4 regions of the Clostridium thermosuccinogenes genome follow, and region 3 is predicted to be linked to each of the others. Evidence: riboswitches for the same ligand, from Rfam matches in the RefSeq annotation. Region 3 holds a riboswitch; each other region holds the start of a gene.

Evidence for each region. Region 3 has a riboswitch for cyclic di-AMP ahead of CDO33_RS03515 (peptidoglycan-binding domain-containing protein). Riboswitches for the same ligand answer to the same signal wherever they lie in the genome.
Region 1: linked by a shared signal. The riboswitch ahead of CDO33_RS09410 (C40 family peptidase) and the one ahead of CDO33_RS03515 (peptidoglycan-binding domain-containing protein) in region 3 are both predicted to bind cyclic di-AMP.
Region 2: linked by a shared signal. The riboswitch ahead of CDO33_RS20165 (LysM peptidoglycan-binding domain-containing protein) and the one ahead of CDO33_RS03515 (peptidoglycan-binding domain-containing protein) in region 3 are both predicted to bind cyclic di-AMP.
Region 4: linked by a shared signal. The riboswitch ahead of CDO33_RS04675 (peptidoglycan DD-metalloendopeptidase family protein) and the one ahead of CDO33_RS03515 (peptidoglycan-binding domain-containing protein) in region 3 are both predicted to bind cyclic di-AMP.

What each region holds. Positions count from the first base shown of each region.
Region 1 covers NZ_CP021850.1:2,131,007-2,138,543, reverse strand. The annotation lists gene argS (arginine--tRNA ligase) at 1-900, shown strand, start outside; gene CDO33_RS09415 (DUF72 domain-containing protein) at 1,358-2,125, shown strand; cyclic di-AMP (ydaO/yuaA leader) riboswitch at 2,324-2,629, shown strand; gene CDO33_RS09410 (C40 family peptidase) at 2,628-3,539, shown strand; gene CDO33_RS09405 (DNA internalization-related competence protein ComEC/Rec2) at 3,597-5,960, shown strand; gene holA (DNA polymerase III subunit delta) at 5,957-7,024, shown strand; gene rpsT (30S ribosomal protein S20) at 7,241-7,504, opposite strand.
Region 2 covers NZ_CP021850.1:4,619,915-4,627,451, reverse strand. The annotation lists gene CDO33_RS20175 (uroporphyrinogen decarboxylase family protein) at 34-1,101, opposite strand; gene CDO33_RS20170 (AraC family transcriptional regulator) at 1,805-2,689, shown strand; gene CDO33_RS20165 (LysM peptidoglycan-binding domain-containing protein) at 2,808-3,614, opposite strand; cyclic di-AMP (ydaO/yuaA leader) riboswitch at 3,618-3,836, opposite strand; gene CDO33_RS20155 (sporulation peptidase YabG) at 4,018-4,836, shown strand; gene CDO33_RS20150 (glycoside hydrolase family 18 protein) at 5,239-6,519, shown strand; gene CDO33_RS20145 (DNA polymerase IV) at 6,684-7,537, shown strand, end outside.
Region 3 covers NZ_CP021850.1:772,075-779,611, reverse strand. The annotation lists gene CDO33_RS03515 (peptidoglycan-binding domain-containing protein) at 347-1,645, opposite strand; cyclic di-AMP (ydaO/yuaA leader) riboswitch at 1,648-1,781, opposite strand; gene CDO33_RS03510 (RluA family pseudouridine synthase) at 2,120-3,076, shown strand; gene CDO33_RS03505 (CAP domain-containing protein) at 3,199-4,047, opposite strand; gene CDO33_RS03500 (proline--tRNA ligase) at 4,408-6,129, opposite strand; gene proS (proline--tRNA ligase) at 6,175-7,537, opposite strand, start outside.
Region 4 covers NZ_CP021850.1:1,056,300-1,063,836, reverse strand. The annotation lists gene CDO33_RS04695 (hypothetical protein) at 1-158, opposite strand, end outside; gene CDO33_RS04690 (helix-turn-helix domain-containing protein) at 445-819, shown strand; gene hpt (hypoxanthine phosphoribosyltransferase) at 874-1,413, opposite strand; gene CDO33_RS04680 (winged helix-turn-helix domain-containing protein) at 1,520-2,707, opposite strand; gene CDO33_RS04675 (peptidoglycan DD-metalloendopeptidase family protein) at 3,016-4,440, opposite strand; cyclic di-AMP (ydaO/yuaA leader) riboswitch at 4,647-4,896, opposite strand; gene CDO33_RS04670 (ribose-phosphate pyrophosphokinase) at 5,116-6,285, opposite strand; gene CDO33_RS04665 (HDIG domain-containing metalloprotein) at 6,695-7,279, opposite strand; gene CDO33_RS21430 (hypothetical protein) at 7,242-7,367, opposite strand; gene CDO33_RS04660 (DUF4127 family protein) at 7,404-7,537, opposite strand, start outside.

The DNA of each region.
Region 1 (7,537 bases), 1.4 Mb from region 3:
ACCGTAGAGGAGCTTAAGCAGAAGAATCTTCTAAAAGAAAGCGAAGGAGCGCAGATTGTAGACCTTGAGGAATATGGAATGCCTCCGTGCATAATTCTTAAAAAGGACGGAAGCACCTTATATGCGACAAGGGATATAACCGCAGCCATATACAGAAAGAACACTTATGATTTTGACAAGTGCATTTATGTGACAGGCGCCAGTCAAAGTCTGCATTTCCAGCAGTGGTTTAAAGTTATCGAGCTTATGGGATACCCGTGGGCTAAAAACCTGATTCATGTGCCTTTCGGTATAGTGAGCCTGGGTGGTGAGAAACTGGCAACCCGAAAAGGAAAAGTAGTGCTGCTGGAAGACATACTGAATGAAGCCATCAAAAAAACACGGGAAATAATCGAGGAAAAAAGCCCGAATATGGAAAACAAAGATGAAACTGCCCGGGAAATAGGCGTTGGCGCAGTAATATTCAGTGACTTGAGCAACAACCGCATAAAGGACGTTTCTTTTACTTGGGACGAAGCGCTTAATTTTGACGGAGAGACCGGACCATATGTGCAGTATACCCATGCCAGAACCTGCAGCGTGCTTAACAAAGCGGGCATGGAGCCTTCTTCCGAGTTTAATGCGGAACTGCTCAGTACAAAGGAAGAATATCAGTTGGTAAAAACCCTGTATCAGTTCCCGGAAAAGGTAATTCAGGCAATGAACGACCTGGAACCTTCGGTGATAACCCGGTATCTCGTGGATGTAGCCCAGGATTTCAACCGTTTTTATCATGAGCATTCCATTCTGGTGGAGGATCAGGAACTCAGAAAAGCACGCCTTGCATTGGTGGCAGCAACAAGGATAACACTGTCCAATGGTTTGAAGCTGATTGGATTGAGCGCTCCGGAAAGAGTATGACCAATAAAGCCAAACAGCCGGTATCCGAAAAAACGGATATCGGCTGTCTAGTTTCTGATGCATATGTTTTTACAGGCTTCTGCTGCAAATATTACTAAAACAACTGATGCATGTACTTTTGCAACTTCTTCTGAAATATTGCTGAATACCTCTGATGCATATTACTCTTCGAACTTCTGCTGCAAATCTTCTTAAAAACTGCTGCTGTATGCATTTCTGCTAATCCTTGCTGCATGTACTGTTTCGAACTTGTACTGCAAATATTCCTGCAAATCTGCTGCATTATTTTGTGGGTAAGAACTTTGTATATTGCTGTACGATATATATCTACCCAGGTTAAGAGATTATAAACAAAAAAATTAATAGGAAATTAATACTAAAAACTGAGGTTTACAACTGTTGACAAGCAGTATAAACTATGATATTTAAGTCATATGATTATGAGGAGGTAAAGGACATGATATATATCGGCACATCGGGCTACTCATACAAAGACTGGATAGGACCCTTTTACCCTGAAGGAATAAAGGATTCATACATGCTGGAGTATTATTCGCAGCATTTTAATTTCACTGAGGTGAATTCGACTTATTATCACATGCCCAGGCTTCAATTGTTTGAAAGCCTTAATAAAAAAACCCCCGATGGCTTCAAATTTGCGGTAAAGCTCTTCGGAGGATTCACCCATGAACGGAGTGCCGGAGCTTTGGAAGCACAGCAGTTTAATTATGCCCTTTTACCTCTTATTGAGAGCGGAAAACTCACTTGCCTGCTGGCCCAGTTTCCGTATTCCTTCCACTATAACGAGAAAAATATGGAACACCTCAAAAGGCTTAAAGAGTGGTTTGAGAACATCGAAGTGGTAATAGAGTTCAGAAACCGGGAATGGATAAGATCGGAGACAATGCAGTTTCTCAAAAAGGAAGGACTGGGATATGTTTGTGTAGATGAACCGGATATAAAAGGCCTTATAAAGAATGTCACGGCAGTAACCTCCAGGATTTCCTACTTGCGCATGCATGGGAGGAATGCTCAGAAATGGTATGGGAGCGAGGGTTCCGACAGGTATAACTATTTGTATAGCAAGGATGAACTGATGGAGTGGGTTCCAAGGATAAAAGAGATGGAGAAGATGTCCTCCATAACATTGGTTGCTTTCAACAACCACCCTATCGGGAAAGCCATTATAAACGCCCGGGAGCTTACTGATATGCTCCTGATTTGAAATCAACCACGTAAATATACCCTGGCAGCTACCATAATATACCATTTATTGTTTGATATCGATTCTTTCCATTTGGCTTGGAGTTCCTTTTTCGAAAAAGCTTGCACAACGAGTTAATTTAAAATAATTCTTGGAAATATTTCTTATCTAAAGTTTGACAATTTTTTTTCTTAAAGGTATAATGTTTGTGGAAGAAAAATCAAAAAGTGGCTGAATCCCTGTTAATGGGTTACGGAGGAACCAGATTTTTGGGGTGAATCCAGACTATAGGTTATACACCAAGTGGGAAACAACGGATGAACAGCGATGCCATAGGAGGAACGGCTAATATAATATATGGCATATCGCTGAAAATTATGCTTAATCATATTTGATTCATTTTCCTGATATGATCGCATTTTCCGTGTATAATGTTTCTCGCTTATGGGAAATTTCCGGTCTGGTAGGGGTGTGTCCTATACCCGAGCCCGACAGCTAACTTCGGAAGCCAATAGGAGGACAGATGATGATGACCGGTTTGAAGAAATTGCTTGTCAGTGTATCTGTGTTTGTACTGACTCTTTGTTTGTGGACAGTTAGTACTTACGCAGAGGAGGCCAGCGGAAACACAGGAACTATCACGGGAAGTGTGGTCAATCTTAGGGAGGAGCCGAGTACTTCTGCGAAAGTATTGGACAAGCTTCCAAAAGGAACCGAAGTGAATGTGCTTTCCAGTTCGGACGTTTGGTATAAGGTATCATATGACGGCAAGACGGGATGGGTGCATGGCGACTATTTGCATGTCGTGGAAAAAACGATAGGAATAGGCACCGTCACCGTAGATGTACTGAATGTAAGAAGCAAGCCGGATGTAACATCGGATGTGCTATCCCAGATTCACAAAGGAACTAAGGTTGCGGTATTAACCCAGTCCGGAGACTGGTATAAAATTAAAACTACCGATGGTACCGCAGCATGGGTTGCCAGTGAGTATTTGACATTGGACACTTCCGCCGCATCCAGAGGCGGAGATGCTGAAAGAGATGTCAAAATATTGGATGTGAGCACTTCCACTGGACAAAAAATAGTGGAGTATGCCAAAAAATTTATGGGTGTGAAATATGTTTACGGAGGAACAAGCCCCAATGGGTTTGACTGCTCAGGTTTTGTGCAGTATGTGTTTAAGCACTTTGGCATAAAATTGAACCGTACAGCTGCAGATCAAGCAAAACATGGAACTAAAGTGAGCAAATCTGAGCTGGAAATAGGCGATCTGGTATTTTTTGGTTCCAGCAGCTACATAAATCATGTAGGCATCTACATAGGAAATGGGAAATTCATACATGCTGAATCTGAACGCAGTGGTGTAACCATTACGAACCTTTCCGAAAGCTATTATGCCAGAAGTTATGTGACAGCAAGAAGGATACTGTAATCATATTGGACTTAGGCGCTTCTTTTTTGGAAGCGCTTTTTGTTATAGAGGTGGTATGTGAAAAGGCCATTGTCTTTGCTTTCAGTTGCACTTATTGCTGGAATTGTAGTGGCTTATTTAAGCAATTCTTTCCTAATCGCCGCAGCATCAATAGCAGTTCTGTCCTTCATCTTCATACTGGCCAGTTCCCGGCATGCCACAGCAGCAAACGTTATGATTGGTGCCTTGATTTTTTACTCGCTCGGCGCTTTTGAATACCTGTACATCAATAATTCCAATGAAGAAAAATTCAAGGAATTTTCCGGCTGTCAGGTTACCATTTCCGGATACATAATTACCGAGCCTGATATAAGGGATTCAAGGGTCAGCTATATAATAAAAACTGTAAGCATTAAAACCGATCATAAGGAAAAGAAAGTATCCGGCAAGGTGCTCCTCAATACATTGAACAGCCCGGAAAACAAGCTGCTGGATTATGGGAGGCAAATAGAAGTAAGCGGCCGCCTCAATATGCCAAAAGGAAAGAGGAACCCCGGAGGTTTTGACTATAGAAAATACCTGGCTCAGTCGGGCGTTTCGGCAACTATCTATGCCACCGGCAATAATATTAAAGAAGGTAGTGGAAAGCACATTTCCAGGTTTGCCATGGTGGGAATGGCACTTAGAAACCGCATTATCGGCACAATTGAAAAGAGCCTGCCTCCGCAGCAGGCCGGGCTGCTTAACGGTATGCTGATTGGATACAGGGGAGGCCTGGACAAAACGGTGCAGGGAGCTTTCAGCGATGCAGGGCTGACCCATATCATGGCAGTTTCCGGAGCTAATGTAGCCTTTATCGTCATGCCTTTGCTGTTTGTTTTTAAAAGGCTTGGGATGAGGCAGAGGATGGCAAACAGCATAGTGATAGCTGTGCTGGTGATATTTGTTTATGTGACAGGCTTTTCACCGTCGGTGCTGAGAGCCGTTATAATGGCGGTTACAGTGCTGGTAGGTCAGATATTGAGAAGGGATTCGGATATATTCACCGGCATATCCCTGGCAGCTATACTGCTTCTCCTTTATAATCCTAATACCTTGTTTGACATCGGATTCCAGCTTTCTTTCGGTGCTACCCTTTCCCTCGTACTGTTCAACAAGGGGATAAAGGCTAAAATCGACCGTCTGCATTTGCCCAACTTCATATCCGATGTGCTGTCTGCAACTTTGGCGGCTCAAATTGGCGTACTTCCAATAACCGTATATTACTTTAATAAAATATCACTAATATCGCTGCTGACAAATATACTGGTAGTTCCTATTACCGAGATAATAACAATCCTTGGATTTGCCATGGCTGCGCTGGGGCAGATAAACATCGTATGCTCGAAGCTGCTAGGTTATGTCAATACGGTTTTTCTCTCCTTCATATTATATGTCTGCCAATTATCCACCCAGCTGCCCTTTGCCACTATAAGAGTGGTTACTCCGCCTCTTCCCCTTATAGTGCTGTATTATCTTTTCCTTCTTTATATTTTCAAGTTCAGGGAGTGGTTTAAACTTAATCTTAAGTTTAAGCACTATCTGGCCGCTTTCGGCTGCATTCTTGCCGTCTGCCTGATCTTTATTTCTTTGCCCGGAAAGCTGGAGGTGGTATTTACTGATGTGGGGCAGGGGGATTCGGCTTTTATAAAAACAAGCGGTGGAGCTACGGTACTGATTGACGGAGGCGGGAGCAGCAGCAAACCGGGCAGCAACGAAAGCAATATCGGAGAAACCACAATTATACCGTTTTTATTGGATTACGGGGTGACAAAGCTGGATGCGGTGGTGGCTTCCCATGGGCATGATGACCATATACAGGGTTTGATTCCTGTGTTGAAGGAGTTTAACGTGGACAATCTAATAATACCTGATTGCCCTGACAAAAAAGAGCTGGGTTTGCTGATTTCAATTTCAAAAGCCAGGGGAATAAATGTGGAAGCATGTGATAAGGGAGATGAGATATGGCTTGATAAAAATACCTATTTCAGCACGCTGCACCCGGATAAAAATATCTCAATAACCGAATCGGCTTTAAATAATCTATCTTTAGTGCTAAAATTGAATTATGGCAATACCAGCATACTTTTTACCGGAGATATAGAAAAGGAAGCAGAAGAGCTGCTGGTGGAAAGCAAAGCGGACGTGACGGCCGACGTTTTGAAAGTGGCCCATCACGGTTCCAATACTTCAACAACTGAAGAGTTTCTGGAAGCAGTAAAACCCAAGGCAGCGGTTATAAGCGTTGGAAAGAACAATTTCGGGCATCCTTCGGAGCGTGTTCTGGAAGAGCTTGAAAATAACGGTGTCAAGATATTCAGGACCGACGAAAGAGGAGCCATAATCCTGAAATCTGACGGTAAGAGTATAGATATAAAAGGTTTTATAAAGGTGAAAGAATGAGAGCCAAGGAAGAAAAAAACAGCATTGAAGAACTGAAAGCGGATATAAAAAACAATAAAATAAGAAAAGCATATATATTTTATGGCCCTGAAGAATATCTAAAAAAGTATTATCTGGGCAGCATAGAAAATTTGCTGCTTTCCAAGGAAATGGAACAGCTTAATAAAATCGTTATTGAAGGTAAGTGTGAGCAGTCTAAAATTATCGAGGCTTGTGAGACCATGCCTGTCTTTTCTGAAAGGAAAATAGTGCTGGTCAAAAACTCAGGCCTTTTCAAAGCAAGCAAAAAACAGGATGCCGGAAGTACCAAAACAAAAGGAAAAGGCTCAGCAAAAAATCCCGATGAGGATCTTGGATTATATATAGAGAATATGCCGGCCTATACCTGCCTGATTTTTTATGAGGAAGAAATCGACAAGAGGGTAAAACTGGTAGATGCGGTGAAAAAAAATGGTCTCATAGTGGAGTTTCCCCTGCAAAAGCCCGTCGATCTCGCCAAATGGGTTATAAAAGTGCTGAAATCGTATCATAAAGAGATTGATATGATGACAGCTTCGCAGCTTGTAGACAATAGTGAGCAGGGAATGACAGAGCTCCTGAATGAAATAAACAAGCTGGTCTCATATCTTGGCGACCGGGTTCAAGTGAGCAGCAAAGACATTGAAGAAATCTGCTCAAAATCCGTAAAGGGGAGGATTTTTGATCTCACCGATGCTATAGCTGAAAAAAATACGGTTAAGGCTATTAAACTTCTGAATGATATGCTGATACTAAAAGAGCCTTTGCCCAAAATTCTTATTATGATAACCCGGCAGCTCAGGCAGATTATGGAAATGAAGCTTCTTACCGCCTCCGGACTTACCAAAAGTCAAGCTGCTTCAAAGATCGGTCTTACACCTTATGCTTCAGGAAAAATCTTTAAGCAGGCGGAAGGATTCACCATTGAGAGGTTGAAGGAAGTTATCAACGACAGCCTGGAGATGGATCTTGCTATCAAAACAGGCAAAATCAACGACAGGATAGCAGTGGAACTATTTATAACAAAATTTTGTGAAAACCTTTAAAATAAGATTTTCCAAGTCCCTCTTGCTGCCTATAGGGTAAAAGAAGGTTATAAGAATACCCTCATGTCGGTTAAATTTGAGACCATAATGATCATATAAGATAAACTACTGGATAAAACCAGGATAAACTATACAGGATAGATTACAGGATAAACTACAATGAATAAAGGAAAACCGGAATAAATAAAAAGGCTGTCTCTTTTGAGACAGTACCTTTTATTTACTCGCAGCATTTAAAGCTTTCATCAGTTTAGATTTTCTTCTCGCAGCGGTGTTCTTATGTAACACATTTTTTGCAGCTGCTTTATCTATCAACTTTATAGCATGTTTCAATGCTTCGCTAGCCGATGGATCATTGTTGGCTATAGCTTCTTTTGTCTTTCTGATGGATGTCTTCAAAGCCGACTTCCTGATTGCATTCTTTAAAGTCTTGGCTTTAGCTACTTTTACTCTTTTTATAGCAGACTTAATGTTAGGCAAATTTTTCACCTCCTGCGATTTAAAGTGGATATT
Region 2 (7,537 bases), 880 kb from region 3:
GTTTGTCTTTTATAGGGCAGATTTATTCGCATCTTAATAGCTTCCCAAACTTTTTGCCAGCTCGATGATCCTGCGGAAATTTTCCAGGCTGACGGAAGACGGAATGGAATGGTCCGATGAAAATATATATCCACCGGATTCCTTCATTATCGGTAAAGTTTTTTCCATTTCGGCGCTTATCGCTTCAATATCGTCCCAGAGCACCGCATTAATACCGCCATGGAATACAAGATCCTTACCGTATTTCCTCTTCAGCTCAACCGGGTTCATACCGGCTTTAACTTCCAGCGGATTCAGGGCATCAATGCCTATGTCGATCAATTCAGGAATCAACGGGTTTATGTCCCCGCAGGAGTGAAGATGTGCCTTTATTCCCTTTTTATGAGCCCATTCAACCGCCCTTTTATGTACAGGCTTCAGCAATTCGCGGTAGGTCTTGACGGAAAAGAACTGGTTATGCTTATAGCCCATATCGTCAGGCCATTTAATGCTGTCAAAAGTATAGCCGGCATCCCATATCATATCAAAAAGGGCAATATCCATATCCAGATAAGTGTTGAACATGTCAACGCACCATTCTGGATCTTCCACCAACGCAATAAGCAAGGTCTCTGTTCCCACAGACCAGGAGTGGGTCACATCGAAGCCAAACCAGAAGCCTGCTTCTATCCATTGGCCTTCTTCGCGCCACCTTTTGTAATTCTTTTTAAGATAATCCCATGGAATCCTGTCTTCGGTGGGGGTCATTCGGCTTTTAGCTTCCTTCCACTTCTCAGGGTCCGTTGTTGTAAAGTCGAGGAATTCCGGGGTGGAGTCCATGTGCTTCCATTGCTTCAGGGTAACACCCCAGCTTGTGGTATAGATAATATGTTTTTCCGTCTCCTCAATAACTTTTGTCTCATATCTGGGGCTATTATCCACATTTATGGATGCCACCTTGTCGATATCGAAATAGTCTCTGTAATCAATGCCTTCCGGCATTCCTTCCCTTTGCCATCTCTCAATGGTAGAGCCCCATGGAGAATCAGCAATCGGAACCCTGTCGGCCTCCTTATGCTGAAACATTCTGGTAAACCGTTCATGCGTCGTCATCTTATACATGGATGCACCTCCAGTGATATTATTCCATCCGTTTTTTGTTGCCTTTAGCTTAAAATAACTGCCTATATAGTGATTGTATACTTTTTTGTTTAATAATGATTTGCACGGATTTATGTTCCAGGGGTACGTTTTTATGTTTTGCCATAGGTTATGAAGGATAGACTGGTATTGCTCCAAAGTTCAAGACTAAAATATTCTGAGCCTTTCGTTATCATGGTCTTTAAGGTTTTGGATAAATCTTTTTTGCATCCTTCCAAACGCATTAGATGATTAAAAATTTTACAACACAACTGACCACTGCAATTATCATTCCCTATTCAAGCTTGATTACCCATATTGTATTTAAAATATTACAGCTTTGTACGAAAAGCTTATGTTCATATGGCTTAAGTAGTCCTCAATGAATTGCTTGTCTAATTTCCCGAATCATTTCATAATTTTCAAAAAGCCAGTTATCTGCACAATGCATGTAGTATATAATATAAATTGCATATCAAGCCATGTCGATAAATTAAACTGCATTGATTGGACGATGGCTACTTGCTTATATAAATTAGTTTGAATTCTGCTAATTGAAATGGATTATTGCTTTTGCAAAAGGATTCAAAGCATATAACCATCAGGCAAACTATTGACTGAATTGGTTACTAAATTATATGGATTTGATCGCAGCAGTAAAATAAAATTCGGGGGAGGAAATTCCATGCCGTTATCCATAGTGGTTAATGAGGAAAACTATTCAAAGTATACTCATTTTATCCCCTACATAAGATATTGCGCCGAAGATAAATATTACAGCCCCTGGGAGCTCAACAGAAGAAAAATCAGCGACTATGAGCTTATTTTTATAACCGAAGGGGAGGGCCTGTTTGTGATTGGGGACAGGACATATGAAGTGTCCCCCAATGATTTGATTTTCCTCAAACCGGAAGTGTTCCATTCGGGGAAATCCCTCACTACCCCTTTCAAATTCCTGTGCATGCATTTTGATTTATATGTGTCCAAACCTGCAGATGACTTGCAGATGCTTAAGCAAGCCTACTACGAAACCATACCTTTAAAGCCCGTAAAATATCATAAAGCGGTTGTGGAGTTTCCTGAGCATATTGCCATAAGCAATTCAAGCCATGTGCATATGCTGTTTCGCAGGATTATCAATGAAACGGAGAGGCAGCTGGCAGGATTCAATTCCGTCATCAAATCCATCTTTACCGACCTTCTTATCAACCTTTACAGGCAGAAATGCAGCCAGCTTCCCGAAAATATCAGGTCCAACGAGGTTTTGCTGGCGGTGGATTACATAAAGAGCAATTACATGAACCGCATCACTTTAACAGACCTGTCAAACCATGTCCATTTGCAGCCAACTTATTTAAGCGGGCTTTTTAAAAAACAGACCGGGCATTCCGTTACAGAATTTATTAATCTTCACAGGATATCCGTTTCAAAGAAACTGCTTCTTGAGACCAACAGAAAAATTCATGATATAGCAAACGATGTAGGATTTTATGACTTACATCACTTTTCCAGAGTATTTAAAAAATATGAAGGGCTGACTCCCGTACAGTACAGGCAAATCCGATTGTGATAATGAATGGGCAGCCTTATACCGTAAATATAACGATAATATGTAACAAGGGAGGCCGGCTCCGCGATTTAAGCGTCTTTACGGCTCTCCCTGTTTCATACTCTACCTGTTTGCAAGTCTAGTATGTGTATACCATCCTGCCTATTCTTGCTGCTATAGGTCTCGACCATATCCACTTATTCGTTGTGCTGTCATCGAAATAGAATATGGCGCCGTTGCTTGGATCACTTCCATACAAAGCCGCATAAGCTGCTTTCTTGGATTCATCCGTTGCCGGCCTGTTAATCCACCCGTTCTCTACCGGGCTGAACTGATAGTAGTTCCCAATCTTCTGATATATTACGCTTTTTATAGTATTCGGCCATTCATCACTCTGCACCCTGTTTATAACAACAGCACCAACAGCAACCTGAGCTTCATACGGCTGGCTTTCTGCCTCCGCTCTTATAAGCCTTGCCAGAAGGTCTACGTCGCTTTCACTGTAGGAAACCACAGCTTTTGCGCCATTTCCTCCGGATGTTGAAGTTCCTGAGGAAGTCCCTGCAGAAGTTGATGATGTTCCGGGTATAATAAGGGTTTGTCCCGGATAAATCATATCATCCCACTTATTATTGGCTTTCCTTAAGGAATCAAGAGATATCCCGTGTTTTTTTGCTATTAGATATAAGCTATCCCCGCTTTTTACGGTATACGTCGCAGCAGGCACATTTAACACCTGTCCCGGATATATCACTGTTCCTTTTATATTATTACTGCTCTGGATTGCAGAGACCGAAGTATTGAAGAGCTTGCTTATGGTATAAAGCGAATCACCCTTCACTACTTTGTAGGATGCAGCATTAGCCACACCCGGTGCTATCACCAACAGTCCGAAGCACACAAATGCCGCAGAAAATAAAGTTTTTAATCTGCCTTTCTTAAACATTACATTTTTTCCCCCTTTCGCCTCCGGAGTTAGTTGACGGGTTCGGGATGAGGTACCCTACCATCCCTGACCTTGGAAGCGGCATAAATGCTAAGCAATGATGCATGCCTAATAAAGCAGAAATCTATTATATACTGCCGCTTGCATCCCATATCAGGAACGGATTCACCCCAGGTAAAATATCCTCCGTACTCCATTGTGGAGATTCGGCTGTTTTCCATGCCATTCTAACAGGATTTATGCATCATTTCCATACAAAATTATTGGTAACGCAGGAATATCAATGCTTTGACGGAATAACCCGGAACAGTAAAACTTTTTTTGAGTTCTTTTATCACACCAATATCCTTATTGGCCTCCCCTGCATAGTATGTAATATGTCAACTAACAGGGGGTGATAAATGTGAATAGCTTAAAAATAGGAGACATTGTTGCAAGGAAATCTTATAACGCAGATATATCTTTTGTAATTGACAGAATAGAAATTGGTTCCAATGGGAAACCCGTATATATTTTGCGGGGCCTTCTCCATAGAATCCAGGCAGACACTGATGATGAAAATGATCTCATAAAGCAAACCTATAGAAGCGCCATTGAAAGCATGAAAAGAAATGTAATAATGGCAACGCGGCATGTACCACAGTATAGGCGATCCAATCCCCTCTTAAGATACAGCCCCTTCCGGGCAAGAGCCGGTAAAATTCTGCATATAGATTCCAGCAGGGAATTTATAGATATGTGCATGCAGAATTACAAAAAGGCAGGTCTTCATGCAACAAGCATCCACGCGGAAGAGAGCAGACAGCCGGAACTTATAAGAGGCGCCCTGGAGAGATACCGTCCCGATATTCTTGTCGTTACCGGCCACGACGGTATAAAAAAAGGATCTGTGGATCTTAATTCCATAAACAGTTACAGGAACTCAAAATATTATATACAATCCGTTAAAGAAGCCAGAAAATATGAGCCCAATGATGATAAACTATGCATATTCGCAGGTGCATGCCAGTCCTATTATGAAGGTATTATGAACGCAGGAGCCAATTTTGCCAGTTCACCGGGAAGGATATTGATCAACGCTTTAGATCCGGCAATTGTAGCAGAAAAAGTAGCCCTCACCAGTTCAAGAACCTTCGTCACTCCCGAACAGATATCAAGAATAACTGTATCCGGTGCCGATGGCATATGGGGCAAAAAAACAAGAGGCCATCTAAAGCTGTGATGAATGTAAAACTTACGGAAACTTAAAGGAAAATCAGGGATATAAATCCACAAAACAGCTGTTTTGTGGATTTATATCCCTGTGGATAATGTGTATAAGTCTGTGAATAATTCATTTTAGTTAATTTTACCTTGTGGGTAATTTGTTATATTTTTGTTGATGAATTTGTCCATCCTCCTCCGACCTGTTTGCATCTCTCCTTTCTCAGGTAACCATTTTAAGTAAACCAGCATATATTGAATTAGAAGCCGGTAATCTGCTGGACGCCCGTTCAAATCTTCTATAGAAAGACTCCCAACGACGACCAAAGGAATTGTTAACCGGCTTATGGCAGTTATTCATACTTAAGCTTGAAATATTGCATATTATGAATCCACACATTTGGGAAACGAGGTGATTTCCTTGATTATTCATGTAGTAAGACCCGGTGAAAGTATATACACCATTTCAAGGCAGTATGGCGTGCCGGCGTCCAAAATTATCGCTGACAATGAGTTAAGATTTCCAAACCGGCTTGTTGTGGGACAAACACTTGTAATTTTGGAAGGAGAGCGCAGGCATACGGTTGCTCCGGGGCAATCCTTATACACGATAGCCCGGCTGTATGGCACAAGCGTAAATGCTCTTCTGGCAGCAAATCCCGGGATAACGGATCCTGCTTCCATATCTGTGGGCCAGGTAATAATAATACCGCCCAGAACCATCAATTTCGGAAACATCGAGGTTAACGGATATGCTTTTCCCAACATCAATATGGATGTACTCAGGAGGACCCTTCCCTATCTGACATATTTGAGCATATTCAGCTACGAAGTAAATGCCGACGGCTCTTTAAGAACCATCGATGATGATGCCCTGATACAGGCAGCCTATGCGGCTAATGTTGCTCCAATGATGGTAATAACAAACATAGAAGAAGGTGGCGGCTTCAGCAGCGATATCGCCCACTCGATTTTAACGAATAATGAAGCCCAGGACGCCCTTATAAACAACGTCACAAGAATTTTAGGTGAGAAGGATTACTACGGACTGGCTATAGATTTTGAATATATCTATCCCTATGACAGGGAAAGCTACAATAACTTCCTGAGAAGAATAACCTCAGCTTTAAGACCTCTTGGTTATGTCATAGCAACTGCTTTAGCTCCTAAAATCGCGGCTACCCAGCAGGGCATACTTTATGAAGCCCATGATTACCCAGTACATGGAGCTCTTGTAAACCATGTCATAATAATGACTTATGAATGGGGTTACACATATAGTCCTCCTATGGCTGTTGCCCCAATAAATGAAATAAGGAGAGTTCTAAACTATGCTGTAACCGCGATCCCCCGGAATAAAATCTTCATGGGCATACCGAATTACGGATACAACTGGACACTGCCTTTTACTCCCGGAACCGCAGCCAGGACCATATCCAATACAGGTGCTGTTGACCTCGCAGCAAATGTGGGCGCCGTAATACAGTATGACACCATATCCCAGGCACCTTTCTTCAACTATTATGATGAGAACGGCAGAAGACATGAGGTATGGTTTGAAGATGCAAGGAGCATTCTGGCAAAGCTTACACTGGCAAATGAATTCAGAGTAGGAGGTATAAGCTACTGGACCATTGGCAGCTTCTTCCCGCAAAACTGGCTCGTCCTAAGCTCGGTTTACAATATAGTCAAGTTATTTTAAATGTATAGCCCTTCCGCCATATGATATAATAATTGCAGCAGTGAAATTATGTCTGCAATTATTATATTATTAAATAAGTGTGCTATTTTGAATTAAGCTTTAATGCTTATGAAATCTGAATCCTTGAACATAAGGTTGATATGCGCCATACGGAGGAGAATTGAATGGGAAGGGCTATATTGCTGGTGGATATGAATGCCTTTTTTATAAGCTGTGAAATGTCCAGGAATCCTGCTCTAAAGGGCAAGCCGGCAGCAGTTGCAGGTGACCCTAAAAACCGCACCGGCATAATCCTCACAGCCAATTACGAAGCGCGGAAATATAAAATTAAAACTACCATGCTGGTGCATGAAGCAAAAAAACTCTGTCCAGATCTTATTCTCATCCCTCCCGACCATGAATTTTATGAGCAAAAATCCCGGGAAGTGATGAATATTCTCAGGAGATACTCTCCGGTCATTGAGCAAAACAGCATAGATGAAGCATGGCTGGATATCACCGGCTGTGAAGTCCTTTTTGGAACACCTGTTGAGATCGCTCAGAAGATTATGAAGGATATCATGAACGAGCTCGACCTATGGTGCTCCATAGGAATTTCAGAAAATAAGTTTCTCGCAAAAATGGCATCGGAAATGAAAAAGCCTTTGGGAATAACCGAAGTATGGCAGAAGGATGTTAAAGAGAAGATCTGGCCATTGCCTGTAAGGGAAATGTATGGCATAGGCCGTCAAACAGAGAAAAAACTTTCAAACCTGGCTATTTACACAATAGGCGATCTGGCCTGCTGTGACAGAAAGCTCCTGACGAAAAATTTGGGCAAATGGGGTGAAGAACTGCAAAAGCTGGCCAATGGGATAGATTTGTCACCGGTGACCGAGCATCCCCATCATGACAGCAAGTCCATAAGCCGCTCAACAACCCTGCCCAGGGATATAACAGACATAGATGAGGCCAAAACTGTCTTGCTCAGGCTTTCCGAGGAAGTAGGCGCGGAAGCAAGGGCATATGGATATAAAGG
Region 3 (7,537 bases):
AGTAAGTATACCATATAATGTTATGCTTCACAAAGCCTAAATCCCTGCTGTCGAATACTATACAGGTTGTTCTTTATTCACTTCTTTATTCAATAATATTTTTAGTCCATATAAATCCAACTTGCCTGTAAGCTTTTTTGAAAGTACTGCTGTGATTTTTCTCATCATCCCGAAATCTGATAGATCAACAATAAACGAACCCAATCATGTTACATGGAAACAGCATCCTATGCATAAAAAAAGGGAGACCCATGAATACTTTGGTTTAGTATTGATGAATCTCCCTTTCCCTTGCCGTTATGATATTTTAACCGCAGCCTGTGCGGCAATTGCTTTCCTATATGGTTTAATAATTACTTGCTGCCCATTTTGCAGCTTCCTTTACAGCATTCTGGTGATCTGCATTCACTTTACCCGTACCATGAGTCTTGCTGTTTAAAAAGTGAATATCAAAGTGGCCGTCCATGCCGTTGCCTTTTACTGTATCAAGGTTGGTACCAGCTCCATAATCTCCGCTTCTTTTGCTGACATATGCATTTGCCGGTTCACTGTCCACCCCTGCATGAGGCATTCCGGCCATGGATGCGGCAATCTTTTTCCCATTCACCGTCACTATTACCGGCCTTCTTTCCCAGCTCCACTGGCCGCCGTATATCTGCTTCATGATTTTTGTATCTTCCGCCGTCAGAGTCTCACAATCTGCATGATTGGTACCGTAGGTCCTTTTTATTTTAAAGCTTTTACCCGATTTAATATCATATACCGTAGCTGTCTCTCCACGAGCAAAGAAGCTCTCTACACCGCCAAACCATGGCATCATGTAATCTTCGGCTTTTTTCCCGCTGTTTGCGGTTTCGGATGGTTTAGCCACTTCTGCCGGTTTTGAAGCCTTATCGCTTTGGGCCTGTTTTGCTGCAGCTTTATCCGCTTCCTCTTTTTCCTTTACCAGCTTTTCAATAAGCTTCAGGGTGCTGGTATGCACTATACCGTCCTGTTTCAGATTATGCGCAGCTTGCAGCTTTTTTACCGCTTCATAGGTGATGTCTCCATAGTAGCCGGTAGGTGTTACGGTAAAATACCCAAGGGTTTTCAAATCCTTTTGAAGCTTGATAACCTTGGAATTTTCATCCCCTTTCATGAGGTATACGTCGGAAGCTCTTGCCGTTCCTCGGGATACCATAGAGGAATTGCTATTTGCCTGCTTCATGGATTTGGATGCAGAACCTGCCTGGTCCTCTGCCTTTTTCGGATTCTGGCTATGCGCATCAGAGCGGGTCCCGTTTTCCGCCATGATAGAAACACTGCCGGCACCCTCTGTGCTATCTGTAATAATATCTGATGCTCTTTTTGTGGCACTTTCTGCAGTGTTGTTTGTAATGCTGTCTGCAGTACTTTTTGTTGTATCGTCTGCAGCACTGTTTGCAGTATCGCCTGTTATGCTGTTTGCAGCGCTATCACCCGCATCCGCAGAAAACAACTGCAAAGGCTGCCCGGTTTCCGTCCCGGCATCCGCTGCGCTGCTCTCCACAGCCTTATTAGATTCCGTTATGTTATCAACAGGTGACGTAGTGAGACTGGCAAAATAAAAAACAGATGTAATGGCTGCTGCCAAAACAGAACCAAAAACATATCTTCTGTATTGCATTAGTTTTCTCCTCTCTTTGCTTACGAGGTTAGTTGTCGGGTTAGGTAGAAGAGCACCCTTTCCGGCTGTTCCGGAATTAACCCCCTTGTGTTGTATCCCCCGTTTCCCTAATAAGGGAATTCGGCAGTATATATTTGTAAATTGGCTTCTTGAATTACGGTTGTATATTATAACATAATTAGTTTACATAAGATAGTGGCAAAACATGGATATCTTGAGGAAGTTTTGAACTAGGGAAAAGAAAACAAACGTGAGTTTGCATAAATCTTCCATCAAACTGATACCTATAATCCATCTCTTTATCGCTCCCTTCCATAATTTAATGCATTATCACCTCCCTCACGAGGGCAGACTAAATACAAAAGCTACGGACATATATACAATTAAAGGAGTTTTTGCTTCAAATATCGAATATACAGCCAATAATCTCTAAAGATGCAGAACTGCAAAGTATTAATAATAAAAGGAGTATATATGAGGGAAATAATAGTCACAAAAGAAAATGCAGGCAAACGTATAGATAAATACCTTCGGGATACCTTCAGAAATATGCCGTCAGGCGCTATGTACAAAGCCTTCAGAAAGAAGGACATAAAGGTCAACGGAGTGCGGGTCAAAGATGATTATGTCGTCTCCCAGGGTGACCGGCTGGAAATATACATAGTGGATGAAATTCTCGACGGAGTGCCCCAAGCCGGCAGCACACCTTTTGCCAGGGGTTTTTCAGTAGTATATGAGGACAGCAATATAATGATAGTAAATAAGGATCAGGGGATACCGGTGCACCCCGACAGGGAGCAGTCAAACAACACCCTTATAGACTTCATTCTTGAATATCTTGAGCACAAGGGAGAATATAATCCCAATGACACCAACTCCTTTACCCCGTGCCTCTGCCACAGGCTGGACAGAAATACGGGAGGTCTGGTCATAATAGCCAAAAACGCCGAATCCTTAAGGATAATGCTGGACAAGATCAAAAACAAGGAAGTGCGCAAATTCTATCAATGTCTGGTAGTGGGCAAGGTTAAGAAGCAATCAGCCGAGCTCAGGAGCTTTCTTATCAAGGATGAGAGGAAAAGCAGGGTTTTTATCAGCGATGAGCCGGTTAAAGGAGCTTCGGAAATTATTACAAAATACCGGGTTCTATCCTATGATATGGATAAGGATATAAGCCGCCTGGAAGTGGAACTCATAACAGGGAAAACCCATCAGATAAGGGCTCACCTTGCCCATATCGGCCATCCGATAGTTGGGGACGGAAAATATGGAACCAACGCTTTCAACCGCCCTCTGAAGGCCAAACGCCAGATGCTGTGGGCATATAAACTGGTTTTTGACTTCAAGGATGCCGGAATGTTAAACTATCTCAAAGGTATGAAGTTCGAAGTGGAACCCATATTTAATATCAATCTGAAAGAACAGCATTGATAAAAGCTTTTCTTCATCGCGGTTAATAAAAAAAGAGCCGGTGGATTGAAGTGCACCTCAAATGTTAGACATATACTAATATTTGGAGGTGTATTTCAGATTACCACCGGCTCCTCTTTACTTTACTTTCCTATGAACTGCTGTACAAGCACCTTTCCGTAAGTCGGGCTGTCCACTATGCCTATGCCCGTATAATTAAAGCTTCCGTTCAGTATATTCTTCCTGTGGCCTTCGGAATTCATCCATGCTTTAAATGCCGCCTCTACCGTCTGATTTCCGGCTATGTTTTCACCGGCTGTTTTGAACTCAATATCAAACTTTCTCATCATGTCAAAAGGTGAACCATATGTCGGTGATTGATGAGCAAAGTAGTTGTTGTTTACCATATCCTGAGCTTTCAACCTAGCAACCTTCACCAGCTCCATATCAAAAGCAAGAGGACCTACCCCGGCATCTGCCCTGGCTTCATTAACCAGATCCAGCAACTTCTGCTCATCCTGGGATATTCCTTCCGGAGGAGTGGTAGAAGGAGTCTTATCACTTGTCTGTGGAGTCTGGGTAGTAGGCGTCTGAGGTGCAGGAGTCTGCGTAGTCGGAGTCTTAGTCGTAGGAGTCTTGGTTGTCGGAGTTTTGGTTGTTGGTGTCTTGGCAGTAGTTGATCCGGATGTCTTTATGTATTGTGCAGACACCGCTCCAACACATCCGCTGCTCACATCATATACCGCATACCAGCTGTCTATTTTACCGAATACCTTTACTTTCTGCCCTTTTTTAAGCACACATACTACAGGATACTTTGTAGACGGGCCCTGCCTTACGTTCAAAGAATTAGCAGTAACTACCGCATCCGTAAAATTAACTTTTTGAAATGATGGAGCTGCTGTCACCTTTTGTACATCAGGCCCACCAATATTCAAAAGCGACGTACAAGCAAGCACAAGTACGATCAAATATACTAGCTTTTTTTTCATAAAATCCCTCCAAAACATCACTTCTGTTATTTATTTTTTAAAAAGTATGCTTCTATTATTATTAACAGAAAATATCGAAATATTTACATGGATGCTTCTAAAGGTAAAAGTTTTTTATTTTATGAAAAAAAGGATGTGTTGCCGATACAATAGAAAGGATTTGCCAAAAACGAGCCGTTTTTATATAAATTGCTTTAATTTCGCTAATTGAAATGGTGATTGCTGTTCCAAAAGATTCAAAGAACATATTTCAAATCCATAAAAAAGCTCCGGACATTCTTTTTCCGGAGCTTCATCGTTATTATATTTCCCTCATTAATATATTTCCCTTACATATCCATTTCTCATAAAGTTTGTAATTTAATTCAGCGCACTCATTACCTCCTGCCTCGCTTGAGCGATGGCATCCTCTATTTTGAGCTCTTTTACTTCCGAAGATTTTCTGAGCTTGTACTCCACAATGCCTTTTTCTGCCTTCTTTCCGACGGTGATCCTGATTGGAATACCGATAAGATCCGCATCCTTGAATTTAACCCCTGCTCTCTCATTCCTGTCATCCAGTATCACTTCCACTCCTGCCGACTGAAGCTCAGAGTAAATCCGTTCAGCTGTTTTCATCTGCTCTTCGATGGTAGCATTTACAGGAATGATTACTACATGATAAGGCGCAATTGACACAGGCCAGATAATGCCGTTTTCATCGTTGTTCTGCTCTATTATGGCTGCCATGAGCCTGTTTACGCCTATTCCGTAGCTTCCCATCACCATGGGATGCTCCTTACCGGCCTCATCCAGATATGTGCAGTTAAAAGCTTTGCTGTACTTTGTTCCCAGCTTGAATATATGTCCCACCTCTATGCCATGGGCAACTTTCACCGGACTGCCGCATTTGGGGCATCCGTCCCCTTCTTCCATATTCCTGATATCAATCACAGCCATAGCTTTAAAATCTCTGCCCATATTGACATTTTTAAGATGGTATCCCGTCTCATTGGCTCCCACAACGAAGTTTTTCATGGCTGCCACTTCCGGATCAACAATGAGCTCAATTCCCAGGCCCACCGGTCCGGCAAATCCAACATCAGCATGGGTTACTCTTTTTACTGTTTCGGGATCTGCCATATTAAGTTCGTTGCATCCCAAGTGGTTTCGGAGTTTTGTCTCATTGATCTCCCGGTCTCCTCTGACCATCGCGGCAACCACCCTGTCATCAGCCTGAAAAATTAGGGTCTTGGCAAATTCCTTTGGCGAACAGTTGAAAAACTTCATAAGTTCTTCTATAGTCCTTGCATCCGGGGTAGCAACCTTTTCCAAAGGAAGCTCATCGCAGCAGCGTTGCTCCTCCCCGGGGCAACACATCTCAGGCACACACTGGGCTTTCTCCCTGTTGGCAGCATAGCCACAGCTTTCACAAAAGACAACCTCTGCTTCCCCTATTTCGGATTTGACCATAAATTCCTGGGAGCCGGAACCGCCCATAGCACCACTGTCCGCATCCACCACAATATAATCCAGGCCGCAGCGGTCAAATATCCTGCAGTATGCCTCATACATCTTACTATAGGACATATCGAGGCCTGCCTCGTCCCTATCAAAGCTGTAAGCATCCTTCATCACAAACTCCCGGCAACGCATGAATCCAAACCGCGGCCTTATCTCATCCCTGTACTTTGTCTGTATCTGATAAAGCATCATCGGTAGAGATTTGTAGGAACGGATCTCATTCCTGACGATTTCGGTAAATACCTCCTCATGGGCAGGTCCAAGGCAGAAATCCCTTTCATTCCTGTCCTTCAACCTGAACATCTCAGGGCCGAAAACCTCCCATCTGCCTGAGGGCTGATAGACTTCCGCAGGAAGCAGTGCTGACATCATGAGCTCTTGAGCCCCGCTCCTATCCATCTCCTCCCTTATTATCTGCTCGATTTTTCTGAAAATCCTGTAGCCTAAGGGCAGGAAAGAATATATGCCTGAGGCCTGCTTCCTGATAAGGCCTGCTCTGAGCATCAGCTTATGGCTTGCAATTTCCGCCTCAGCCGGCACTTCCCTCAATGTCGGTATAAACATCTTTGAAATCCGCATGATCTCCCTCCCGGTATGATCTATATTCCAGCACTATTTGTCCAATTAGTATGCCTTACCCCAGATAACCATTTTGTCGGCCGGTTTACCGCAGCATACGCAGCTGTCGGAGATCTTCTCCTGCTCAAAAGGCATGCACCGGCTGGTAACTCCGGTCTTTTCCTTTATCATATCCTCACATGCTCTGTCGCCGCACCACATGGCTTTTATAAAGCCGGATTTCTCTGCAGCTATTTTTTCAAACTCCTCCGGTGTTACCGCTGTATATGTTTTGGAGTCCCTCATGTTTCTGGCTTTCTCCAGCATTCCTTCGTGCACTTCGTCCAGCAACCGGAGCACCCTGTCTTCCAGCTCATCCATCGGAACAAATATCTTCTCCCTGTTGTCCCTTCTTACCAGTACCACCTGGTTCTTCTCAATATCCTTCGGACCTACCTCAAGACGGATGGGCACTCCCCTCATTTCATACTCGCTGAACTTCCATCCCGGATTTTTATCACTGTCATCCATCTTCACCCGGACTACCTTGGAGAGTCTGTCTCTCAATTCTTCAGCTTTTTCCAGCACGCCTTCCTTGTGCTGTGCGATAGGTATGATCACCAGTTGCACCGGGGCAATTCTCGGAGGCAGCACAAGCCCGCTGTCGTCCCCGTGAACCATTATAATAGCGCCTATTATTCTTGTGCTCATGCCCCAGGAAGTTTCATGCACATACTGAAGCTCGTTATTTTTATCGGTGTATTGAATTCCAAAGGCTCTTGCAAACCCATCTCCGAAATTGTGGGATGTTCCCGACTGCAATGCTTTACCGTCATGCATCATGCTTTCTATAGTATAGGTTTCCTTTGCTCCGGCAAACTTTTCTTTATCGGTTTTTTTGCCTTTGATGACGGGAATTGCGAGAACCTGTTCGCAAAAATCCGCATACACGTTCAGCATCCTTATAGTCTCTTCCTGGGCTTCCTCCGCCGTAGCATGCACTGTATGGCCTTCCTGCCACAGGAATTCTGCAGTTCTCAAGAACGGTCTTGTAGTCTTCTCCCATCTAACGACGGAGCACCACTGGTTGTAAAGCTTGGGAAGATCCCTGTAGGAATGTACTATGTTGGCAAAATGCTCACAGAACAAAGTCTCTGATGTAGGACGCACGCAAAGCCTTTCTGTCAGCTTTTCCTGTCCTCCATGGGTAACCCATGCCACTTCCGGAGCAAATCCTTCCACATGGTCCTTCTCTTTCTGCAGCAGGCTTTCCGGGATGAACATGGGCATATATACGTTTTCATGCCCTGTTTCCTTAAATCTCTCATCCAGATTTTTCTGTATGTTCTCCCATATCGCATAACCATAGGGGCGGATTATCATACAGCCCTTTACGCTGGAATACTCTACAAGATCCGCCTTTTTGATT
Region 4 (7,537 bases), 280 kb from region 3:
TCTGCCGAAACCCCTTTGCCAAAACATAGATTATTGGTGTAAACATCATTAAGGGCATCCTTAATTGCATCCTGCCATTCTTTCTCTGCTATTGGCACATGCTGTCCGTATTTCCTGTAAAGCTTCATAAGTACTATGGATTTTATCAAATTTTCCATTGCACCACCCCACAAAGGGCATATATATTTCCCAGACAGGATATATATTTCCCTGATAGAAATACTTCCGTTTGCGCATAATAACATTTATGGTATATTATGTAATTAATTCAGTAATTTCACATAATGAAAATATTAACTTAATTTTACATTTATTTGTAGCATATGTCAATATTTAGTTCCACGTTTTGAGGAATCCGTTTATGCTTGTTCGCTTTTTAAATATAATTGATATGATAGCTAAATAGCATTGAGTAATAGTTGGTTTATCAAAGTGAGGTAAACAATGGATAGCAATATTCCCGGCTCAAGGATAAAAAATTTGAGACTTCAGAACAATATCACACAGATGAAGCTGGCCAAGTACCTTAATATCAGCAATACTACCCTTTCGCAATATGAACTGGGTACCCGTAGGCCGGATTATGAAATATTGAAAAACATTGCCGAATACTTCAATGTATCTACCGATTACCTTCTTGGAATAACTGACTCCATGGAGAAAGAACCTCCTGCCAAGAGGCCCGGAGAGTTTTGCTACACCTTTGATTTATCTGGGCTTCCCGAGCAAGTGATAGAACAGATATCCGAGTACATAGAGTTCATCAAGCAAAAATACAGCAAACAAGAAAAGCAGGATAAACCGGAAAAAGACGGATAATCCTGCTTTTATTCTAATACATATCCTGGGTGAACCAATAGGCACGATGAAATGCTACTTGGCATATATATCAGGTTTCAGTACTCCTATGTATGGCAGATTGCGGTATAGTTCCTTGTAATCCAGGCCATAACCTACCACAAATTCATCAGGCACCTCAAATCCCACATAATCCGGTGTTACATTCGCTCTCCTGCGGCTTGGTTTGTCCAACAGACAGCAGGTTTTTATGCTTTTCGGATTTCTCGACCTCAAGTTCTCTATCAGATAATGCAACGTAAGACCAGTATCAATTATATCCTCCACGATCAATACATCTTTTCCTTCTATGTTCTGATGAAGATCATGAATGATCCTGACCACTCCGGAAGTCTTTGTGCTGTCGCCATAGCTTGATACAGCCATAAAATCCATGCTTAACGGAACCTTTATTTCCTTGGCAAGATCACCGAAAAATAAGACAGCTCCCCGCAATATGCCCACCATAATCAGGCTGCTTCCCTGGTAGTCTGCAGTTATCTGCTTTCCCATATCCCGAACTCTGCTTCTAATTTCATCTTCTGATATCAGAATTTTAGCTATATCCTTTTCCATTAATTACTGCCTCCTGAATAAATACTGTTAATGTTTTTAGTTTAATCAAATATTTATTCTTTGTAAAGCCATATCATAATTTTCATAATGCTTCATAACAAATTTATTACGATAAATTTGTTACGCTGACTTTTTTGCACTCATTAAAGACCGCAAATTTGTGCAGGCAGTCATCAATGGCGGTTTGAAGCTCCTTGGTCCGTTTTACATCCCTTTCATACCATATATTTTTCACAACCAGCGTTTTTGCCTTGCTATCACGGATTGCCTCGACTCTACCGATAAATCTGTCGCCATAAAGCAGCGGCAGGACATAGTAGCCGTATTTGCGCTGCTCCTTAGGGGTGTATATCTCCCATTTGTAGTCAAAATCAAACAATGTTTTGATAAGTCTTCTATCCCAAAGCATATTGTCCAGCGGAGCAATCAGCTCACAACGGTCTCTTAATTCAGTCTCCTGCAGGACTGCTTCGAGTAAACTCCGGTCGGTCGAAAGGCAATATAGCTTGTCCTTAATGCCGTCCACCGTAACTTCCATAATTTTTTCCTCGGAAAGCAACTGCCTGAAAATCTCGTTTCTTTGAGCAGATTTTAACTCCCAGATGTTCAACCATGCATCGGAAGGCTTGTTCCACATAAGTCCCACCGCACCTATACGGCGCAGCACACGCCATTTTTGATGCTCGAGTTCATCGGGATACGGCTCCGGTGCGTTCAACAGCTCAGCATCAATGCAGTTCTCCGCAAGGTCGTAATACTTGGTTGTACCTTTCTTGTGGTGCACTACCAATTCTCCACGGAAATACATGGTTTCCAGCGCAGCACGGGAGAGCTTTGCATTACTCCAATACCAGTCCACCGTATCACTAAAACCGATATCCGCTGACGATACGGCACCCTTTTCCCGTATGATGTTCTTGATTTCCTCACATACGGCATTGACCTCGTCGTGGCTCCTGCCGCCGGTTTTATAAGCTTCGCGATACCGCCGGAAATAAGGCCAGTCTGTGGTTTCAATAATCGAAAGGTTTTTGTCGAAATAGTCCAGCAGCTTTCTATCCTCATACAAAAGTGAATACAGCATTTGCTTTGTGAAGCCTTCAACCCTCGATTGCAAAACCAGTTCCGGATTCTTGCCGCATACATCGATCGGGTCAAACTGAATACAGCCTGCTTGACGGACAAAATCAAGCACTCCCTGTTTGCCTGAGAATTTGTAATCACCTATTAAGCCTTGCTTCAAAAGCATGAACCTTCGTGCCTGCTTATTGGTTAATGCAACATTTTTTATCATTTTGCCCTCTTAATTTCTCGTGTTTTAATATAATAATGCTCTCCGCTCCATATATCGCTTTTCGGACAAGGTGCACAACCACATTTTGTCAATGCAACATATTAACAGTATACCATAATTAGAAATAGTTGTGTAAACTTTTGTATGCTTTGGCTTGATTTCATTTCTAGTGCGCCCTGCACTGTTAAAGAAGCACATGAAATCGGTTGTGAAAAGAAAACTGACTACACAAAAAGCACCCATCCAGCTATAATTGGGACAGGTGCTATAATACAGCCTTACACCAATGGATCAAGTTTTTTCAGTCATCAATAGTTCACATATTTAAGCGGGTTTTGAGGAACGCCATTTTTCCTTACTTCAAAATGCAGGTGAGGCCCGGTCACATTTCCCGTCGCTCCGGATAATGCGATGACTTCTCCCCTTGCCACCCTCTGGCCGGCTTTAACCTTTATCGAGCTCAAATGCCCGTAATAGGTTGTGTATCCGTTTTCATGGTCTATGATGACGAGCTTGCCGTAATTGCCCTGCCATCCGGCAAAGGTTACTTTGCCGCCGTCTGCAGCTTTGACGGAGGTGCCTGAGGAACAGCCGATGTCAATTCCCGTATGCAGTTTCCCCCATCTCTGTCCAAAACGTGAAGTAAGACTTCCTCCGCTTGGTTTAGTAAAAACTCCGTATGCAAGAGTACTCGGCCTTTCTTTTGTGCCGCTGAGCACCACTTTGTTTTGAGGCTCTTCTATAACCTTCTCTTCCACAACTTTCTCTTCCGAAACTATGCCGTTTATTTTTATAACCTCTGCCGCAACGGATTTTTTACCTTCCTTGCCTTCAACCTTCACCTTTGTCTGGCCTTTGTAAAGGTCGGCAGTCTCTACATATTCAACCTGGTAAGGAATGCTTTCCTCATAATTTTTCGTTTCAATGCTCTTTATGTTTATTACATACTTTGGTACGCTGAGAATGATCTCCTGGCCGATTTGAATTTTATCCACATCCAATCCAGGATTCATTTTCTCAATTTCAGACTGTTTAATTTTATGTGCTTCGGCAATTTCAGATACCGTATCGCCTTTTTTTACCACATATACCTTTGACTCCTCGGTGCTTTCAGACAGCAGTTCAAAAACGGTTTTTTCATCCTGAACGCTGCCTATGTTTACAGTCTTTTTGATAATATTTATGTCTTCGATAAAATCTACGCTTTCCGGATCGCTCCTACCGTTGTTTTTCATATATTCGTCCTTAATCCGGGTCAAAATGGATTCTGCTGTGCTCTTATCCTTGAGATAAGCGATATCACGGCCGTCAACATTGATGGAATAGGCCTCCGCCAGCAGCTCCAAATTGCTCTCCAGCGTTTCCTCGATAGCGCTTTCAGGAGTCAACTTGTTGCCAAAGGCAAATACTTCCTTATAATCAACCTTGGTGGGAATGATAATATTTAGGCCGGTAGCAGTCTCCGTCTTCTTTTCTATCTCCTGGATAATTTCATCAATCTGGCTTTTGTCGTTTACCATAGCTATAACCTTGCTGTTTACTTCAACTGCATAATAACGCTTTGTGAAAACGCTAAAGCCTGTCACCGAAACAGCGGTGACAAACGCTACACCGGCTAAAATCCATTTTCTGTTTTTTATGATCCACGGCTTGCTTTTACTAAGCCATGCTCTGCTTTTATCAATCCATATTCCACTTTTTTTAATCCATCCTATAAGTTCGTCCTTACTCATAAAATCTCCTTATCATCTAAAGGGATATTTCCTCATCCAAAAGGATTATTTTGTCCCCCTAAGAAGTAGTTCCTTTATTTTTCAGGGTTTTAATCCGGACGGCAAATAATAGTGTTCTAAGCTGCTCCAGATAAAAAATTTGAAAAATAAAAACGGTTTATCACCTAACCCTATGTGAAAACCGCTTCAAAAGGCACAGTCAAACCATCACTCCCTTTCAAAGCTTCCGAGGTTAGCTGACGGATTCGGACAGAAAGTTTTGCCCTACCATACCGGCAGTCAGAGACTTAAATCAGAGATATGAAGTTTGTAATATTAGCCCAAATCAAGGATTCAGGCGTAACATTAATTCAGACCTGACAATCACCTGCCGACACCTGGTATGGATTCACCCCAAAAATTGGTTCCCCCGTATTCTGCAGAAACATCGCTGCAGAAATTCAGCATATAGGTTCAATATTCAGTTTACCTATATTATTTGCTATTCCCTAATAATTATAACTACATTGCATAAATGTGTCAAATATGTAATAGGACATCGATATCGGATAATTCTTTATAAAACAAAGAAAGCGCCTTTCACCATCAGACGGAACATGAATAAATAGCGCCTATTAATATATAAACCGCAGAATTATTGCCTGGGCAATATTCTGCGGTTTGCTTTTACATCATTTATTTTTTATGTTCTTCCAGCAATGCCCTGATCTTTGTAGACGGATCCAGCAATGCGCTTAAAGAATGATCGTGATTGAGAGTATCTATAAGCAGCGCTATAAACTTTGATACATCAACCTCTACATACCAAGGCGCCTTTTTGAGCGCTTCACTTCTATAAGTCAGGTTAGTGGAAAAAACCTTGGTGATTATTCCGTTCCTGTAGAACTCATTAAATTTCTCAATGCCTTCCGTAAACAATCCGAAGGTCACCGCCATATAAATTCTATTGGCTTTTCTCTGCTTCAATTCCATCGCTATGTCCAGCATTGAATCTCCCGATGAAATAATATCATCAACGATGAGTACATCCTTGCCTTCCACCGAATCCCCCAGGAACTCATGGGCTATTATGGGATTCTTGCCGTTTACTATCCTGCTGAGATCCCTGCGCTTATAAAACAATCCGAGATCCAGCCCGAGTATGTTTGCATAATAGATATTCCTGTTTATTCCACCCTCATCGGGGCTGACCACCATCATTTTGCTTTTGCTTATCTCCAAGTCCTTTTCAGAGTTAAGCAAAGCCTTAATAATCTGGTATGCCGGCTGAATATTCTCAAATCCCTTTATCGGAATAGCATTTTGCACCCGAGGATCATGGGCATCAAAAGTGAGGATATTCTCCACTCCAAGGCGTTCCAACTCCTGAAGGGCAACAGCACAATCCAGGGATTCCCTCGATACCCTTTTATGCTGCCTTCCCTGATACAGCAAAGGCATTATCACATTTACACGCCTTGCCTTTCCACCTATTGCCGAAATAATTCTCTTTATATCCTGAAAGTGGTCGTCAGGACTCATGGAATTTTCCATTCCAAACATCTTGTACTTGCAGCTGTAATTTCCTACATCACACAAGATATACAGATCATAGCCCCTGATGGATTCCTTTATGACAGCTTTTCCTTCGCCGGAGCTGAACCTGGGGCAGTCAACCGATATAAGATAAGAATCTCTTTTGTAGCCGGGATAAAGCAGATGATCGAAACGACATTCCGGTATGCTTTTCCTGTACTCAGTCAAATGCTTGTTGACAAGGTCACCCAATTCCTCGCTGCTCTTCATTGATATGATACCCAGAGGTCCGACCGGAATACTGGGAACCTGATTTTCTTCATATTCTATAGTAGACATCCTCGCCTCCTGAACACTATCAAATATTGGCAAATACTGTTGTCATATTATCTGCACATATATTATAATATTCAAATTTGATTAAGTAAAGGATTATGCAAATTAAAACAGCAGTAATTTTGCCAGTGGTTCAGATCCGGCTAAAAGGATGATCCGCAGCTCATCGGCATAACTTGAAGGCTCCATACCCTACTGGTGCTATTACAAAGCACTATAGAAAATTATTGGTTTGAATTCAGCTAATTGAAATGGATGATTGTTGCTCCGAAAGGTGGTTCCTTGCAGCTATGCCCTTAAGTAGTGAATCCTTTCTGCACAATCAATACATCCATCATTAGCCGAATTCATTCCTAAATTATATAAATCATCCATAACAAGGATAGTTTAACATACTTTCATCCTATTGAACTTCGCCCTTGAGGCCGATCTCCTCGGCTACCTTTCTCATTCCTTTTATAGTCTCAACAATGATGGCATCCATCTCCATGCCCAGCAGCTCGCCTCCCTTTTCGATGACTTCCCTGTTGACTCCTGCCGCAAAGCCCTTTTGTTTCCATTTCTTCTTAACCGATTTAGTTTCCAGATCCAAAATGCTTTTAGTCGGACGGAGAAGAACGGTTGCCGTTATAAGGCCGGTCAGTTCATCTATGGTATACAGGACCTTTTCCATCCTCTCCTCCGGTTTTACGTCGGAGCAGATTCCCCATCCATGGCTCTCAATAGCTCTTATGTAATCTTCGGGCCAGCCCCTTTCGGTTAAAATCTCTCTGACTTTTTTGCAGTGCTGCTCCGGGTACATCTCATAATCGAGATCGTGCACCAGGCCGATAATTCCCCACTTTTCCACATCTTTTTCATTGAAAAGCTCTGCAAAATGCCTCATAACCGCCTCAACGGACAGGGCATGTTTTATAAGGCTTTCGCTTTTGTTGAATTCCTTCAGAAGCTCAAAAGCCTGTTCTCTCGTCGGTATTACCTTTTCCATCCCTAAGACCTTCCTTCGTATATTGCATTATTTTGTGAGTGTAGTAAACAATTTCTTTAGATAAATAGTAATCATCCGACCTTTTCATGTCAAGCCATATCTTTCGCAATCCGGTTATATGGTTCTAGCATTTTTCCAATTTTAGTTCAAGATCAATTTCAAAAAAGCGGTCCCATGGGAAACTTAATTCAGTAAGTTCAATCCTTCTTCCATTGAATTTTCCTCCCAGCTCTTCCTGTATCAATTCAATGAGCAGGT